DNA from 3 places in the Mesorhizobium sp. WSM4906 genome. Region 1 is predicted to be linked to each of the others. Evidence: predicted binding sites of a transcription regulator. Region 1 holds the regulator's gene; each other region holds the start of a gene.

Region 1 (5,825 bases):
AGTTATGATTTTTCCTTCGACAGCTATTTCTCCGGCATCGGCGCCAGTGGATTTTTCCTCGGCGATCCGAAAGTCATTCCGACAAGCGACCCTCCCGCCCAGGCGAGCATCGCCTGGGCGATCGAGAATGCGCGCGAGACGATTGCCGATCACATCAGAAGCACCGTCGGCGGACCCGAAGGCGAGATTGCCGCGGCGCTGATCGTCGGCGTTCGCGCGGGCATTCCCGAGGATATCAACGAGGCGATGCGGCGGACCGGCATCTACCACATCATCTCGATTTCCGGGCTGCACATGGCGCTGGTCGCCGGCACGGTCATGCTTTTGCTGCGCGGCGTCTTCGCGCTGCTTCCGGATTTCTCGTCACGCCGGCCGGTGAAGAAATATGCCGCAGCGGTCGCGCTGGTGTCGATCGCTGCTTACCTCGTCATCTCCGGCGTGGTGGTCGCCGCCGAACGAAGCTTCATCATGCTCGCCGTCATGCTGGTCGCCGTGCTCTTCGACCGTGCGGCGTTGACGATGCGCAACCTGGCGATTTCGGCCATTGCCGTCATCATGGTGTCACCGCACGAAGTGGTTGGTCCGAGCTTCCAGATGTCGTTCGCCGCGACCGCGGCCCTTGTCGGCGCCTATGCCGGATGGGCCGACTACCGCGCCGGCAAGTCGAGAGCGCCGCCGGCGAAGCGGTCGTTCCTGCGGTTCCTGTCGCACAAGTTGGCTGTCGGGCTTGTCGGCGCCGCCATAACGTCGATCATTGCCGGAACCGCCACGGCGTTGTTTGCCATCTGGCACTTCCAGCGCGTCTCGCCGCTCAGCCTGATGGCCAATCTGGCCGTCATGCCGATCGTGTCGCTGGTTGTCATGCCGTTTGCCGTCTTTAGCGCACTGGCGATGCCATTCGGCTTCGATGGTCCTTTCCTCTACATCATGGGCAAGGGCCTGACGGCGATGATCGCGATTTCGGCCTGGATTTCGGAACGGTCGCCGGTCGATGCCGTGGGGCTGATCTCGATCCAGTCGGTGCTGCTCGCGACAATCGCGCTGGTGATAGCAACCATGGCCACCACCTGGCTCAGGTTGGCGGCAGTGCCCTTCGCGCTGGCCGCACTACTGGCGGTCCCGCAAGTGCGCACGCCGGACCTGCTGATCTCCGAGGACGCGCATCTGGTGGCGATGCCGATCGGCGGCGGAGAGCTCGCCGTCAATCGCGCCCGCTCCAACGACTTCACCACCGACAATTGGAAACGTGCGCTGAGGGCCGAAACGATCGTGCCGCCGGAAACATTCGCGAAAGGCGCATTCGACATCGCCGACCCGGTCGACTTGCCGGCGGGATCCCCCTTTTACTGCACTGGCGATCTCTGCATTGGCCGGCATCCGTCCGGTGCAATCGTCGCCTTGGCGGAAAACCGCGATAGCGCCAGGCCGGCCTGCGGCTTCGCCGACCTCATCGTCATCAACGACGCCACGGCCTACAATCCTTGCCGCGATCCACGCATCCTCGTCGTCACCAAGCGGCAGCTTGCGCGCGACGGCAGCGCCGCCGTCTACTTCGACCCGCAGTCGGCAACGGCGCGAGCCGCCATTCAATACGCCGTCGAAAAGCCCTATCGCCCCTGGCACGAACAGCGGCGCTACTCGCGCGAGGCGAGGGGGCTAGCGCCATACGAGCGGCCTGAGAAGCCACAGACCAAGCCGCCGCCACTCAGTAGCGACGAATGAGCCCGACCAGCTTGCCCTGCACCTTGACCCTGTCCGGTCCGAAGATGCGGGTCTCATAGGCCGGGTTGGCGGCCTCGAGCGCGATCGAGGCGCCCTTGCGGCGGAAGCGTTTCAGCGTCGCTTCCTCGTCGTCCACCAGCGCCACCACGATCTCGCCCGGGCTCGCTGTGTTGGCATTGCGGATGATCACCGTGTCGCCGTCGAAGATGCCGGCTTCGATCATCGAATCGCCCTTGACCTCGAGCGCGTAGTGCTCGCCGCCTGCGATCATGTCCGGCGGAACTGTGATCGAATGCGTCTGGTGCTGGATAGCGTCGATCGGCACACCGGCGGCAATGCGACCCATCACCGGGATGGACACGGCCGAAACGGCGTCGTCGTCATTGCTGGGCGTCGGTGTGCGGGAGGGCGCCGCTGGCTTGATCTGCCGGCCGAGATTGCCTTGACCGCCTTGGATGACGCTCGGCGAGAATTTTCTCGCCGCATTCAGGCCGGGCGCGATCGAATCGGGCAGGCGCAGCACCTCAAGAGCGCGCGCGCGGTTCGGCAGCCGGCGAATAAAACCGCGCTCCTCCAGTGCCGTGATCAAACGGTGGATGCCCGACTTCGAAGCGAGGTCGAGCGCTTCCTTCATCTCATCGAAAGACGGCGGAATGCCGCTTTCCTTGAGCCGTTCATGGATGAACATCAGCAGTTCATGTTGTTTGCGCGTCAGCATGGCGGCCCCCATGGGTTTTGGAACCAGAATCAGAAAAACAAACCCAGAACAAACACTATCTGTTCCAGTTGTGTTCCGCAACCGTTTAAAGTTTAGTGAATCTGTTGACGTTTTGTTCAGCGTAACATCAGAACGCTGCATTCGTCGCCGGCTTCCGCAGCCGGGGCGAAGGGCTCGCGCACGATCAGGCCGTCGGCGTCGGCGAGCATCCTCAGCATGGAGGAATCCTGGATGCTGAACGGTGTCGCGATCAACTGTCCGGCATCCTCACGTACGACTGCCCGCACATAGTCCTGCCTGAGATCGTTGGCGTGCATCGCGGAAGCCAACCGCGCGGTCCGGATATCCTGGCGGTAGCTGCGGCCGCCAAGACGCGCCAGGAGCGGCTTCAGGAACAATTGCGAGCAGACAAGACTCGCCACCGGATTGCCGGGCAGGCCGATGCAGCGGATGTTGCCAAGCCGGCCAAACATCAGCGGCTTGCCGGGGCGCATGGCGATCTTCCAGAAATCGAGCTGCATGCCTTCGCCGGTCAGCACGTCGTGGATCAAATCATGATCACCGACCGAGGCGCCGCCGAGGGTGACGATAACATCGGCGCCGACCGCGACCGCTTTCTTGACCAGCGCCGAAATCGCATCCTGCCGGTCGGCGGCGATACCGAGGTCGAGAGCGCGGGCACCGACCGACTGCGCCGTCGCCGCTACGCCATAGGCGTTGGACGAGATGATCTGGTCGGCGCCGAGCGTGCTTCCGGGCGGCAGCAATTCATCGCCCGTGGCGATGATGGCCACAATCGGCCGACGCACCACGTTGAGGCTCGGATGATTGGCGGCCGCCGCCAGCGATAGCGCTGCCGGATCGAGCAGGCGGCCTTTTTCGAGAACTACATCACCCTGGCCGAAGTCGAGCCCACGGCGACGGACGTTGCGAGCTTCCGCCGTCGGCTCGGTCACTTCGATGCGGCCGCCGCCGAGGTCGTGAACATTTTCCTGGATGACGACGGTGTCGGCCCCTTCGGGGAGCGGTGCGCCGGTGAAGATGCGCACCGCCTTACCCTTGCCGACGGAGCCGGCAAAACCGCGCCCGGCGGGCGCCACGCCGATCACGGAAAGCCGCGCCGGCACAGAGGTCACGTCGACAGCGCGGGCGGCATAGCCGTCCATGGCCGAAGCGTTGAAGGGCGGCTGGGTGCGCAGCGCCACCAGCGGTTCGGCGAGCACCCGGCCGGCCGCATCGGCCAGCGGCACGTTTTCGCCCGGCAGCGCGGTTGCGCCATCCAACAAGCGCCCGAGCGCCTCGGCGACCGGAACCAGCGCCATCGTCAGGAACTCGCCCCGGATTTGACGGACTTGTAGTCGCCCGACTTGCCGCCGGTCTTCTCGACCAGCCTGATGCCGGAGATAACCATGGCGCGGTCCGCCGCCTTGGCCATGTCGTAGATGGTGAGGCAGGCGATCGACGCCGCGGTCAGCGCCTCCATCTCCACGCCGGTCTTGCCGGTGACGCGGGCAAGCGCGGTGACCTTCAGGCCGGGGAGGGCGCGGTAGGGCTCGATATCGACGGCGACCTTGGTCAGGAGCAGCGGATGGCAGAGCGGGACAAGCTCATGCGTCTTCTTGGCCGCCATGATGCCGGCGATGCGCGCCGTGCCCAGCACGTCGCCCTTCTTGGCGTCGCCGGCCAGGATCATCTCCAGCGTTTCCGCTCGCATCGAGACGAAGCCCTCGGCGATCGCCGTGCGTGTCGTCTCGGCCTTGTCGCCGACATCGACCATGTTGGCTTCGCCTTTGGCGCCGAGATGGGTGAGGGCAGGCATCCTCAAAGGGCCTCGGCCGGCGCCTTGCCCGTCAGCAGAAGCTCGGTCGCGGCAGCCACATCGGCCTGCCGCATCAGGCTCTCGCCGACGAGGAAGGTACCGATCCCGCTCTTCTCCAGCCGGCGGCAATCCTGATGAGTGAAGATGCCGCTTTCGCTGACGAGCAGCCGATCGGCCGGCACCATCGCTGCAAGCCGCTCGGAAACGTCGAGGCTGGTCTCGAAGGTCCTCAGATCACGGTTGTTGATGCCGATCAGCCGCGACGAGAGGCGAAGCGCGCGCTCCATCTCCTTTACGTCATGCACCTCGACCAGCGCGTCCATGCCGAGCTCGAAAGCCGTCGCTTCGAGCTCGCTGGCTAAAGCGTCGTCGACGCTTGCCATGATGATGAGGATGGCATCCGCGCCCCAGGCGCGGGCTTCATAAACCTGGTACGGATCGAAGAGGAAATCCTTGCGCAAAGCAGGCAGGCCGACGGCGGCGCGCGCGGCGGTCAGGAAGCTAGGCGCACCCTGGAAGGACGGGGCGTCGGTCAGCACCGAAAGGCAGGCCGCTCCACCTCGCTGATAGGCCCTGGCGAGCGCCGGCGGGTCGAAGTCGGCGCGGATCAGCCCCTTGGAGGGGCTCGCCTTCTTGATTTCGGCGATCAGCGCAAAGCCGCCGGCCTTGCGTTTGGCCTCGAGCGCGGCGAGGAAGCCGCGCGGCGGCTCCATGTCCTTCGCTTTGGCCTTGATCTCGGCAAGCGGCACGTTGAGCTTCGCCGCGGCGATCTCTTCGCGCTTGTAGGTTTCGATCTTGCGCAGGATATCGGACAAGGCTCTAACCGTTCGAAATCTCGACGAGCTTGTCGAGCACCGCGAGGGCCCGGCCGCTGTCGATGGCTTGCGCGGCGGCTTCAATGCCGTCGGCGAGCGTCGTCGCCTTGCCGGCCACCACCAAGCCGGCACCGGCATTCATCAGCACGGTGTCGCGATAGGCGCCGGCGGCGCCGCCCAGCATATCGCGTAATGCCTTGGCATTGTAGGCCGCGTCGCCGCCACGCAGCTCTTCCTTGGTATGGCGCTTCAGTCCGACTGCCTCCGGGGTAAGCGTGAAGGTGCGGATCTCGCCACCGGCAAGCTCGGCAACCTGCGTTTCGCCGGTGGTGGTGATCTCGTCGTAACCGTCGCCATGCACGACCCAGGCATGCTCGGCGCCAAGCGCCTTCAGCGTCTCGGCCACCGGTATGATCCATTCCGGCAGGAAGACGCCGACCATCTGTCGGCTGACGCCGGCCGGATTGGACAGCGGTCCGAGCAGGTTGAAGATGGTACGCGTGCCGAGCTCGCCCCGGATCGGGCCGACGTGCTTCATCGCCGGATGATGCGCAGGCGCGAACATGAAGCCGACGCCGGCCTCGTGGATGCAACGGCCGATCGTCTCCGGCGAAATGTCGATCTTGACGCCGAGCGCCGTCAGTACGTCGGCGGAACCGGTCAGCGAGGACAGGCCGCGATTGCCGTGCTTGGCGACCGGAACCCCTGCCGCCGCGATGACGAAGGCAGAAGCGGTCGAGATGTTGACGCT
Region 2 (5,825 bases), 800 kb from region 1:
ACTTCACCTGGTGGCCGACGGCGGGCGACGGCTATCTTCTGCCGGTGCTGGCATCGGTGTTCGTCGGCGGCACGCCGACCTGGGGCGGCATCGGCACGGTGGTCGGTGGCGCGATCGGCGCGGTCACGGTATCGTTCATCCAGACCGGCGTGGTGGCGGCCGGCTTGAGCGGCTTCTACGTGCAGTTCTTCAACGGGCTGATCATCATCCTGTCTCTGCTCGGTCATAAGTGGAACCAGGCACGGTATCGGTGAAGGGGTTGCTCAAACTCCTGTGACAAACCCGTCGAGCACGCGTTTCTGGCCGGCCTTGTCGAAGTCGATGGTGAGCTTGTTGCCGTCGATCGCGGCGATGTTGCCGTTGCCGAATTTCTGGTGGAACACGCGGTCGCCGACGCTGAAGGCGGAAGGCGTGTCGGCGACGGATTTCGCAACCAGCTCGCCCTCGATGGTGCGGCCCTTCACCGAGGTGCGGCCGGCGCCGTAACCGCTATCGGTCTCGCCATAGCCGATGCGCTCGACCTGGTGGCCGGAGCGGGTGCCCCAGTTGCGGTCGGTCGCCTCGGTGCGGTTGGCCTGCGCGCGCTGCCAGCCGGGCGTCGCATAGGTATTGGAGAAGCTGCCCTGATCCTTGGCGCCGATATTGTCGAAGCGCGAGGCGCCATAGGGATTTTGCCGGCCGCCGCCGCGACCGGAGGCGAATGAGCCGCCGCCATAGGGATTGCCGTAGCCGCCGTAGGAGTTGCCGCCGTCGGCGACGTCGACATGGGTTTCCGGCAATTCGTCGAGGAAGCGCGACGGGATCGTCGATTGCCACAGCCCGTGGATCAGACGGTTGGAGACGAACCAGATATGCAGGTTCTTCTTGGCGCGCGTCAGGCCGACATAGGCAAGGCGGCGTTCCTCCTCCAGGCCCGACCGGCCGCCTTCGTCCAGCGCGCGCTGGTGGGGAAAGAGGCCTTCCTCCCAGCCGGGCAGGAAAACGGTCTCGAATTCGAGACCCTTGGCCGAGTGCAGTGTCATGATCGAGACCGCGTCGAGCGACTCGCCTTGCTCGGCCTCCATGACCAGCGCGACATGCTCGAGGAAGGAACGCAGCGATTCATACTCCTCCATGGAGCGGATCAGTTCCTTGAGGTTCTCCAGCCGCCCGGGCGCTTCCGCCGAACGGTCGTTCTTCCACATGTCGGTGTAGCCGCTTTCCTCCAGAATGGTCTCGGCGAGCTCGGTGTGGGGCGTGGTCTCCAGCGCCTTCTGCCAGCGCTCGAAATTGGCCGCGACCTCGCGAAGTGCTGCACGCGGCTTCGGCTTCAGCTCGTCGCTTTCGGCGAGCGTCGCCGCGGCCTCCAGCATCGGGGTGCGCATGGCGCGCGCCGTGTCGTGGATCTGGCGAATGGTCGCTTCGCCAAGGCCGCGCTTCGGCACGTTGACGATGCGCTCGAAAGCGAGGTCGTCGCCGCTGTTGGCGACGACGCGGAAGAAGGCCAGCGCATCGCGGATTTCCAGCCGCTCGTAGAAACGCGGGCCGCCGATGACGCGGTAGTTCAAGCCCAGCGTGATGAAGCGGTCTTCGAAGGAGCGCATCTGGAAGGACGCGCGCACCAGGATCGCCATGTCGTTGAGATTGTGCTTCTGCCGCTGATAGGCCTCGATCGCCTCGCCGATGGCTCTAGCCTCTTCCTCCGAGTCCCAGGCGGCATGGACATGCACCTTGTCGTCCTCGGGGTCGTCGCGGTCGGTGAACAGCGTCTTGCCGAAGCGGCCCTCATTGTGGGCGATGAGGTGCGAGGCGGCGCCCAGGATATGCGCGGTGGAACGGTAGTTGCGCTCCAGCCTGATGATGGTGGCGCCGGGAAAATCCTTGTCGAAGCGCAGGATGTTGTCGACCTCGGCGCCGCGCCAGCCATAGATCGACTGGTCGTCGTCGCCGACGCAGCAAATATTCACGCTCACGGGCTGTTCCGCGCCTGCCGGCGCGGGCCCTCCGCGGGGGCCTCGCAACGGCTCGGACGCCCGGTCGGGCTTGCGGCCTTCGGCCGAAATATCCCATTCCTCACCGCGGGCTAGCGATTCCTCTTCGGGAACTGGCGGTCTGTAGTGCCCCCCCTCTGTCCTATCGATAGTCGACTTCGAAGCGCTGGGGGCGCGGCCGCCCGGGGATCCGCTCCTTGGAACTCCCGGCCGCTGCGCCAACAAGCGCAGCCACATGTATTGCGCGGTGTTGGTGTCCTGGTACTCGTCGACCAGGATGTATTTGAACTTGCGGTGATAATCCTTCAGCACGTCCGGATAGGCGCGGAAGATACGGATCGGATGATAGAGCAGGTCGCCGAAATCGCAGGAATTCAGCGTCTGCAGCCGCTCCTGATAGGCCTTGTAGAGCTGGCGGCCCTTGCCGTTGCCGAAGCTGCGCGCATCGCCTTCCGGGATATCGTCGGGGCCGAGGCCCTTGTTCTTCCAGTTGTCGATCATCTGGGCGAACTGCTTGGCCGGCCAGCGCTTGTCGTCCAGACCTTCCGCCTGGATGAGCTGCTTGATCAGCCGCACCACGTCGTCGGTGTCGAGGATGGTGAAATCGGATTTCAGCCCGGCAAGCTCGGCATGGCGGCGTAAAAGCTTGACGCCGATGGAGTGGAAAGTGCCGAGCCAGGGCATGCCCTCGACATTTTCTTCACCGATCAGGATGCCGATACGCTGCTTCATCTCGCGCGCGGCCTTGTTGGTGAAGGTGACGGCGAGAATCTGCGACGGGAAGGCCCTGCCGGTGGCAAGGATGTGGGCGATGCGCGTGGTCAGGACCCGCGTCTTGCCGGTGCCGGCGCCGGCCAGCACCAGAACCGGCCCCTCCGTTGTTTCGACGGCTAGCCGCTGCTCGGGATTGAGGCCGTTGAGATAGTCGGGCGCACGGCTCTGCGCGCTGCGCGCGGCCATGGCGCGCGCAGCAATGCCGGACGGGGCCGCGGGCCGCGCATTCGGTTCATCGAAAAAAGGCATGTCTTCGGAAAAGCCCGACATCGCTCCCGAATGTAGTGATTCGGGAGCGAAAGACCAGAACTGTCTACGTTTTGTTCTATTTTCGCGTGCCGCCGACCAACTTGACAGCCGGAGCGGGCAGGGGAAAGCTGCCGGCAGGGCAAGGGCGGCGTGCCGTCGCCTGGAAGGCGCCGCAAGCGCAACAGTCGAAGGAGCACCGTCTTGGCTGTCACCATCACCTCCCTCGTCCTCTTCCTTATCGGTCTGGTTCTCGGCGGCGGCGGCATCTGGTTGGTTTCGCTGGGCGGCAGCTGGTACTATGCGATTGCCGGTCTCGCTTTCCTGATCACCGCCTGGCTCGTTTTTCGCCGCAGATCGACAGGGCTCTGGCTCTATGCGGCGATCGTGCTCGCCTCGCTGTGTTGGGCGGTATGGGAAATCGGCTTCGACTGGTGGCAGCTCGGTCCGCGCGGCGGCATCATCGTTCTCGTCGCGCTGTGGCTGCTGACGCCATGGGCAAGGCGAGGATTCGCCGGTCCGGACGGGCGCGCCCCTCTCATCCTGGCGGTGCTCGCCTCGCTTGCGGTGGCTGGCTATTCGATGACGACCGACGCCACCGACATCGGTGGCACGCTCGACACCGACAAGGTGACGCCGACGGCCAATCTCGGCGGCGACATGCCGGCCGGCGAATGGCATTTCTACGGCCGCACGCCATTCGGCCAACGTTATTCGCCGCTCGATCAGATCACGCCGGACAATGTCGCCAAGCTCCAGCCCGCCTGGACCTACCGCACCGGCGACGTCAAAGGCCCCGACGACATCGGCGAGACGACCTATCAGGTGACGCCACTGAAGGTGGGCGACGCGCTGTTCATCTGCACGCCGCACAATTTCGCCATCGCCATCGATGCCGCGACCGGCAAGGAGAAGTGGCGCTACGATCCGAAGGTCAAGCTCGATCCCAACCGCCAGCACCAGACCTGCCGCGGCGTGTCCCACTATGCCGACCCGAAGATCGCGGCCGGGCAGCCTTGTGCTGGGCGCATCTACCTGCCGACCTCCGATGCCAGGCTTATCGCGCTCGATGCCGCCAGCGGCCAGGTGTGTTCGTCCTTCGCCGAAAGCGGCACGCTCAATCTCATGGCCAACATGCCCTATCCGAAGTCGGGCTATTATTATTCGACCTCGGCGCCGCTGATCGTCGCCGGCAAGATCATCGTCGGCGGCGCGGTCAACGACAATTATTCGACCGAGGAGCCATCGGGCGTCATCCGCGCCTACGATGTCGGTACCGGTGCCCTTCTGTGGAACTGGGACTCCGGCAATCCGGACCAGACGGCGCCGCTGCCGGCGGAGCAGAAATACACGAACAACTCGCCCAACATGTGGTCGACGGCGAGCGCCGACGAGAAGCTCGGCCTGCTCTACCTGCCGCTCGGCAACCAGACACCGGACCAGCTCGGCATGGGCCGCAGCGCCAATACCGAAAAATTCTCCTCCTCGATCACCGCGCTCGACCTCAACAGCGGAAAATTGCGCTGGGTTCGGCAACTGGTGCATCACGATCTGTGGGACATGGACGTGCCGGCCCAGCCGACGCTGGTCGACATCACCTCGGTCAACGGCACGGTCGTGCCGGCGCTGGTCGTGCCGACCAAGCAGGGCGACCTCTATGTGCTCGACCGGAGCACCGGCGAACCGATCATCCCGGTGAAGGAGATGCCGGCGCCGGGCGGCGCGATCGAAGGCGACCATGCCTCGCCGACACAGCCGGAATCGGGGCTTTCGTTCAATCCCAAGCGGCTGACCGGCGCGGACATGTGGGGCATCACCATGTTCGACCAGCTGGCATGCCGGATCGCGCTCAGGAAATTGCGCTACGAGGGACGCTACACGCCGCCCTCGCTGCAGGGCTCGCTGATCTATCCCGGCAATTTCGGCGTCTTCAATTGGGGCGGCGTCGCGGTCGACCCGGTGCGGCAGGTGATGTTCGGCATGCCGACCTATCTCGCCTTCACATCGACGCTCATTCCGCGCGCGGACGCGCCGCCGCCGGGCGACGCCACGAAAGGCAGCGAGCAAGGGCTCAACCGCAACGAGGGCGCGCCTTACGCGGTGGTGCTGAAACCGTTCCTGTCGCCGCTCGGCATCCCTTGCCAGGCGCCGCCCTGGGGCTATGTCGTCGGCGTCGACCTCAGGACCGGCCAGATCGCCTACAGGCATCGTAACGGCACCGTCTACGACATGACGCCGCTGCCCCTGCCGTTCAAGGTCGGCGTTCCGGGCATCGGCGGGCCGATGATCACCGCCGGCGGCGTTGCCTTCCTGGGCGCGGCGGTCGACGATTATCTGCGCGCCTACGATCTCACCACCGGCAGGCAGCTCTGGCAGGCGAGGCTGCCGGCCGGCGGGCAGTCGACACCGATGACCTACACGGTCGCCGACGGCCGCCAGTTCGTGGTCATCGTCGCCGGCGGCCACGGCTCGGTCGGCACCAAGCCGGGCGATTATGTGATGGCCTACACGCTGCCGAAATAGAGGCAGGCTTAGAGCGGTTCAGCGTTTCACGGAATCGCCGAACCGCTCTAAGTATTTGTTTTTACGCAATTCCGGACGGAAAACCGTTACACACTTTTCCTGGAATTGCTCTAGAGTCCGAGACAGTTCCTCGGGCAAGGCACCTGGCCGAGCACCTGGTTGGCGAGAACCGGGCCGGCGGCTGCTTCGGCCAAAATGCGATGATGCGACATGACAGGCATCACAGCCCGGCGGGGCGCGTTGCCAATGAGCGAACGGTCCGGCCAAACGGTCACCGGTCCGTGACTGGACCCTGCGAGCTTCAACCCTATC
Region 3 (5,825 bases), 1.1 Mb from region 1:
CGATCGCCCGTCTTGGCGTTCTGGTGCGGAGCGGCGTCCGCGATATTTCTGGGCGGACGGCCTAAAGCGCGTCGCGATCTTTCAGATTCGCTCCTTACGCTTTAGGTTTTGATTTTACGCATGTCTTAGTCCCGAAACCGGTTCCCACTTTCGGGAGACATGCTTTATTTCCACATGCCGCGCATGCGCGCGCCGAGGTCGACCTTGACGCCTGGACGCTGCCGCGGGTCGTCCTTGATGGCGGCGCTTGCCCACGACGTCTGCTCGAAGGCGGAAAGCATCGAGGTGGGGATGAAGCGGGTGCGCGAGGCATAGATATGGCGGTCGCCGCGCGCCGGCTGGTTGTGCGGATAGAAGCGCTGCGGCACCATCAGGTGCAGGCTGTCCTTGGCCCGCGTCATGGCCACATAGAGCAGCCGGCGTTCCTCCTCGATGTCTTCCTTGGTGCCGACGCCGAGATCGGCCGGGATGCAGCCGTCGACGGTGTTGAGCACGAAGACGTTCTTCCATTCCTGCCCCTTGGCTGAATGGATGGTGGACAGGATGAGGTAGTCCTCGTCGCGATGCGGCGGGCCGGCCTGGTCGCTGGTGGCGTCGGGCGGGTCGAGCGTCAGCTCGGTCAGGAAGCGCTCGCGCGAGGGATAGCCCGATGCGATCTGCTCGAGCTGCAAGAGGTCGGCCCGGCGCGTGATGGCATCCTCGTGGATGCGCTCCAGATGCGGCTCGTACCAGAGCCTGACCCGCTCGAGATCAGCCGGCCATTTCGGCCCGGTGCGCAGCCCGCTGTAGATGTCGAGGAACACCGGCCAGTCTTGAGCTGCGCGCTGCGGCGGCCGGAAGCGGGCAAGGCCCAGCGTCTCGTCCAGCGAGGTCGCCATCGCCTCGACGATCTGCGAGGCGGCCGAAGGCCCGATGCCCGGCATGAGCTGCAGCACGCGGAAGCCGGCGACGCGGTCGCGCGGGTTCTCCGCGAAGCGCAGCATCGCCAGCATGTCCTTGACATGAGCGGCGTCGAGGAATTTCAGCCCGCCGAACTTCACGAAGGGGATGTTGCGGCGCGTGAGCTCCACTTCCAGCGGCCCGCTGTGATGCGAGGCGCGGAAGAGCACCGCCTGCGCCTTAAGCGCCGTGCCGGCCTCGCGCTCGGCAAGGATCGCCTGGCAGACATAGTTGGCCTGCTCGGCCTCGTCGCGCACGCTCACCAGTTGTGGCTTGTGGGAGGACCGGCGCTCGGTCCAGAGGTTCTTGGTGAAGCGCTCGCTCGCCTCGCCGATCACCTTGTTGGCGGCGGCAAGGATCGTCTCGGTCGAGCGGTAGTTGCGCTCCAGCATGACGATCTCGGCGCCCTGCGCGAACTGCTTTGGAAAGTCGAGGATGTTGCGCACTTCCGCCGCGCGGAAGGAATAGATCGACTGCGCGTCGTCGCCCACTACGGTCAGCCCCGCGCCGTCCGGCTTGAGCGCCAGGAGGATCGAGGACTGCAGCCGGTTGGTGTCCTGATATTCGTCGACCAGCACATGGTCGAAGCGAGAGGAAAGATGCGCGGCGATCTCCGGCTCGGCCGCCATCTGCGCCCAGTAGAGCAAAAGGTCGTCGTAGTCGAGCACGTTCTGCGCCTGCTTGGCCTCAACATAACGGGCGAACAACTCCTTCAGTTGTTCTGCCCACCCCGCGCACCAGGGAAAGGCCGAACCCAGCACTTCGCCGAGCGGCGCCTGCGCGTTCACAGCCCGAGAATAGATCTGCAGGCAGGTGCTTTTTGTGGGAAAGCGGCTTTCGGTCTTGGAAAAGCCGAGCTCATGCCGGGCGAGGTTCATCAGGTCGGCGGAATCTTCGCGGTCGTGGATGGTGAAGGCGGGATCGAGGCCGATCTGCTCGGCATAGTCGCGGAGCAGCCTTGCGCCGATGCCATGAAAGGTGCCGGCCCAGGCGAGCGCATCGGCGATGATGGCGGCGTCGCGCCCCAGCACCTCGCCGGCGATGCGCTCGACGCGCTTGGCCATCTCTCCCGCCGCGCGGCGAGAAAACGTCATCAGCAGGATGCGCCGAGGATCGGCGCCCTTGACGATGAGGTGCGCCACCCGATGCGCCAGCGTGTTGGTCTTGCCGGATCCGGCGCCGGCGATCACCAGCAGGGGTGCCGCCACCTTGCCGTCGCCATGCACCACCGCCAGCCGCTGCTCGTCATTCAGCCGGGCAAGATAGGCGGGCGCTTCGAAGGACGAATCACGGGCGGCGATGTTCATCGCCCATCAAGCATCGTTTCCGCTTTGTTCGCAACGGGGTTGAGGTGTCGAGTGCGTTCGCAATTGGCGAAGGCCGGAGTGACGGCCAATCTGCCCCCTTGTGGGGGGATGGGCTGTAACTACCTTTTCGGCTCCACCCCCATCGCCGCCGACTGGCGCCGCAGCCTACGCCGTTCGTCCGGCGGCGCGGCATCGTCGGACATCTCCTCTATGATCCGCATCGTGACGCGGTAAGTGGTGTAGGCGAACAGGCCGACGAGCAGCAGACGGATCATGACCATCTCCTCGCTAAAGCATGTCTCCCGAAAGTGGGAACCGGTCTCGGGACAAAGACATGCGTAGAATCAAAAACCTAAAGCGCAGGGAGCGAATCTGAAAGATCGCGACGCGCTTTAGTCCCCGAAACTCAACCGGAGACTGGCGGGATGGTTCCCGCCGGCGCACGCAACCAAACCGCCACCGCCCCGTTTGCCTCAAAGAAAAGGGGCGAACGAGAGGAGGTCGTCATGATGAAGCTTCCTGTGCTGCTGGCTCTTGCGGCAGGGCTCGCGCTCGCCGCCTGCGACAATAGCGTGCCGCCCACCAAAGCGCCCGCGGACCAGAACCCGCAGATCGACAAGAACCCGGTACCGAAGTCGACCACCGGCGGCGACCAGCCCGGCACGCCGCCGAAGCAGTGATGGCGCCGAGGCGGGCAGGAATACTCTGCCGGAACGGGCGGGCGGTGATCGGGAAATGATCCTGCCGCCACAGAAGAAGGCCGGCGCTGCTTGGGAGGAAGCTGGAAAGCGCCGGCCAAGCGGGAAATCAGGCCCGCCGCAAGACAAACCATAGCTGAGTCTTGCCGCTGGGTCAGGAGCACGGCTTTCAAGGCTTGGGGAAATCCGCCTGGAATTCTTGTGATTGTGTGGAATCTACAACAGCTGAGGTCACCAACAACAATGACGAGGCTATGCCTTTTATTTAATGTGGCCCATCATAGTTTCATCTGCGTCTGATCGGCTGGAGGGCTTGAAGACAGGGCAACTCGCCTCACGCCATCGCCGCCCTGGCCAGCGGCATGCCGGCGATCTCGAGGTCCAGCTGGCGCTGCGTCAGCGCCGCCTCGGCCATGATCCACTGCTTGAACAGCTCCACCTTGCGCGCGCCGAGCGCCTTGACGGGGCTGACGAAATACCAGCCGGCGCTGTTGGGATGGTGGACCGCGAAGGGCGCCACCAGCCGTTCGGCGCGGATGTCGCTTGCCATATAGGCGCGGTTGGCAACGGCAAAGCCCATGCCCGCATTGGCCGCCTCGTAGGACATCATGCAGGAATCGAAATAGATGCTCCTGGTCTCGCCGAGCACGAAGCTTGCGCCGGCAAAACCCAACCATGACTGCCAGTTCTGGGTGCAGGTGTCGGAGTGGAGCAGGGTGAAGTGCCTGAGGTCCTCGGGCGTCACCCTGGACAGCGGCTTGTCGCCCAGCACCTGGTGGAACAGCTTGCGGCTGCACACCGGCGTCAGGTCCTCCTTGAACAGCAGCTCGGATTTGAGGCCGGGGAAGTTGCCGTCGCCATAGCGAATCTCGAAGTCGTATTCGGAGGTCGCGAATTCATGCGTGGCGTAGGAGGTCGAGACCCGCATCTCGATATCCGGATACTGCTGCTGGAAGCTGGCAAGCCGCGGAAACAGCCAGCGCGCGGCGAAGGTCGGCAGCACGCAGATCTTCAGCACATGCGCCTGCGATTGTCCGGTCGCCTCCATGCTGGCCGCCACGATCCGCTCCAGCGCCTCGCGCACCCGCGCCACATAGGTCTCGCCTTCCGGGGTCAGCGACACCGCATTGCCGCCGCGCTGGAAGATCTTGAAGCGCAGCTGGTCCTCCAGGCTTTTGACCCGCTGGCTGACGGCGGAAGCGGTGATGAACTGCTCTTCGCCGGCGCGCGTGAAGTTGCGGTGCCGGGCGGCGCTCTCCACGATTTTCAGCGAGTTTAAGTTGACCTGACTGAGCAGACGCACGGGGGTTCGACCTTTAGCTGGGCTTAAAGTAGCACCAGCATTCCTAAATTTACAGGGGAGGGCGGCTTAATCGACTGTTTACCAAGTGTTGCCCCCACCTTGGAGAAGTAGAATGAACGCCCATACAATCCCCGAACTGCGCTATGCGATGAGCCGTGAAGCCATCATCGGTCATGATACGGCGTGGAAAGTGTCGAGCTTCGGCGTCGCCCAGTATCTTCACGGCTACGACCCCCAACTGCTCGCCGCGATCGAGGAGGCGGCGCTCAAGCTCAAGGCCAGCCATGCCGTGCACAAGCATCTCGACCTCACCTTCATCACCGGCGCCGACCGCTACATTCCGGAGATCAAGGAGCTGCTCAACGACAAGCTGCGCCTGGAACGGCTGTCCGACATGATGGGCACCAAGCTCGAACCCTATCCGCTGTCGATCGTCGGCTCGACCGTCACCTTCATGAACCCCAAGGACGGCGCCGTCGAATGGCATTGCGATGGCGTTCCGGTGACGGAGCTCGTTCCGCTCTCGATCAGCGACCCTCTGATCGGCGGCCATCTTGAGATCTATTGCGACGATTCCGAGACCGGCCGCGCCATTCTCGAATCCGGCCGCGACCTGCCGCGCAACAAGGTCATGCGCATCGACCACAAGATGAACTACGCCACGCTTGGCCAGTTCCTCGGCGTGCTCCATCGAACCGCGCCGATCCAGCTCGGCTCGCGTGTCACGCTGGTGCTCAACCAGCGCTCGGCGACGAAGCCCTATGTCGACGACAACCGCATGTTCTACCTTGCCGCCGACAACGATCACGACCGGGCCTGGGTGAACGAGCTGGCCGACGATGTGTGGACCAACCAGCTGCCGGCCTATCGCCGCCACGCGGAAGAGCATCCCATGCCGAAGCCGGCCGTGGAGCCGGTCTCGGGCGGAGCCAGGGAGTCGTGGTAGCGAGTGATGACCCGGCTCGGCTGTCCTCGGCGTCGCCGAGCCTCGTCCCGGTCATGGCCGAAAGCCAGCAATCCCGGTCCGGCGCCGCCTCGGCGGCGGCGCTGGCCTTTGCCTTCGGCGCCGTGGCGCTCTGGGCGACCAATGCCCTGGTCGGCAAGACGTTGCTCGCCCACCACCCGGTATCGCATGTGCAGTTCCTGCAGTTCTGCGGCGCCGCGCTGGTCTTTGCGCTGATCAGGCTCTTCCCTTCCCCCCTTGTGGGGGAAGGTGGCCTCGCGAAGCGAGGTCGGATGAGGGGTGCTGGACGGATCGCCGACGCTGGAGTTTCTTCTAGCACCCCTCATCCGTCTCGGCGCTGCGCGCCGATCCACCTTCTCCCACAAGGGGAGAAGGGGAATGCTGCGCTCGCCCACGCCGTCGGCTTCATCGGGCTGGTCGGCACCATGGTGCTGCAATATATCGCCTTTGCCTCGATGCCGGTCATCGAGGCGAATTTGGTCGCCTACACCTGGCCGCTGATGATCGCCGCCGCGGTCATCGCGCTTGGCCGCTCGCGGCGCCCGCTGCTGCTTGGGCTCACCGCCGCGCTCGGCTTCGCCGGCGTGGCGCTGGTGATCTCGGGTGGGCGGGCG

What was found. Region 1 encodes LexA, which represses DNA repair genes until DNA is damaged. Its sites were predicted from a motif close to TGTTCNNNNTGTGTTCNG; they were not measured.
Region 2: QAZ22_RS16505 (UvrD-helicase domain-containing protein) is a predicted target of LexA. The motif match lies at 3,055-3,072, and genes of this name have one in related genera.
Region 3: QAZ22_RS25980 (ATP-dependent helicase) is a predicted target of LexA. The motif match lies at 2,261-2,278, and genes of this name have one in related genera.

What each region holds. Positions count from the first base shown of each region.
Region 1 is NZ_CP121355.1:4,270,993-4,276,817, forward strand. Features, by position in the region: gene QAZ22_RS20420 (ComEC/Rec2 family competence protein) at 1-1,722, shown strand, start outside; gene lexA (transcriptional repressor LexA) at 1,706-2,440, opposite strand; gene glp (gephyrin-like molybdotransferase Glp) at 2,557-3,762, opposite strand; gene moaC (cyclic pyranopterin monophosphate synthase MoaC) at 3,765-4,259, opposite strand; gene trpC (indole-3-glycerol phosphate synthase TrpC) at 4,262-5,074, opposite strand; gene trpD (anthranilate phosphoribosyltransferase) at 5,079-5,825, opposite strand, start outside.
Region 2 is NZ_CP121355.1:3,473,745-3,479,569, forward strand. Features, by position in the region: gene QAZ22_RS16500 (ABC transporter permease) at 1-254, shown strand, start outside; gene QAZ22_RS16505 (UvrD-helicase domain-containing protein) at 264-3,014, opposite strand; gene QAZ22_RS16510 (glucose/quinate/shikimate family membrane-bound PQQ-dependent dehydrogenase) at 3,195-5,513, shown strand.
Region 3 is NZ_CP121355.1:5,351,702-5,357,526, reverse strand. Features, by position in the region: gene QAZ22_RS25980 (ATP-dependent helicase) at 165-2,246, opposite strand; gene QAZ22_RS25975 (hypothetical protein) at 2,366-2,521, opposite strand; gene QAZ22_RS25970 (hypothetical protein) at 2,753-2,926, shown strand; gene QAZ22_RS25965 (LysR substrate-binding domain-containing protein) at 3,279-4,247, opposite strand; gene QAZ22_RS25960 (hypothetical protein) at 4,360-5,193, shown strand; gene QAZ22_RS25955 (DMT family transporter) at 5,247-5,825, shown strand, end outside.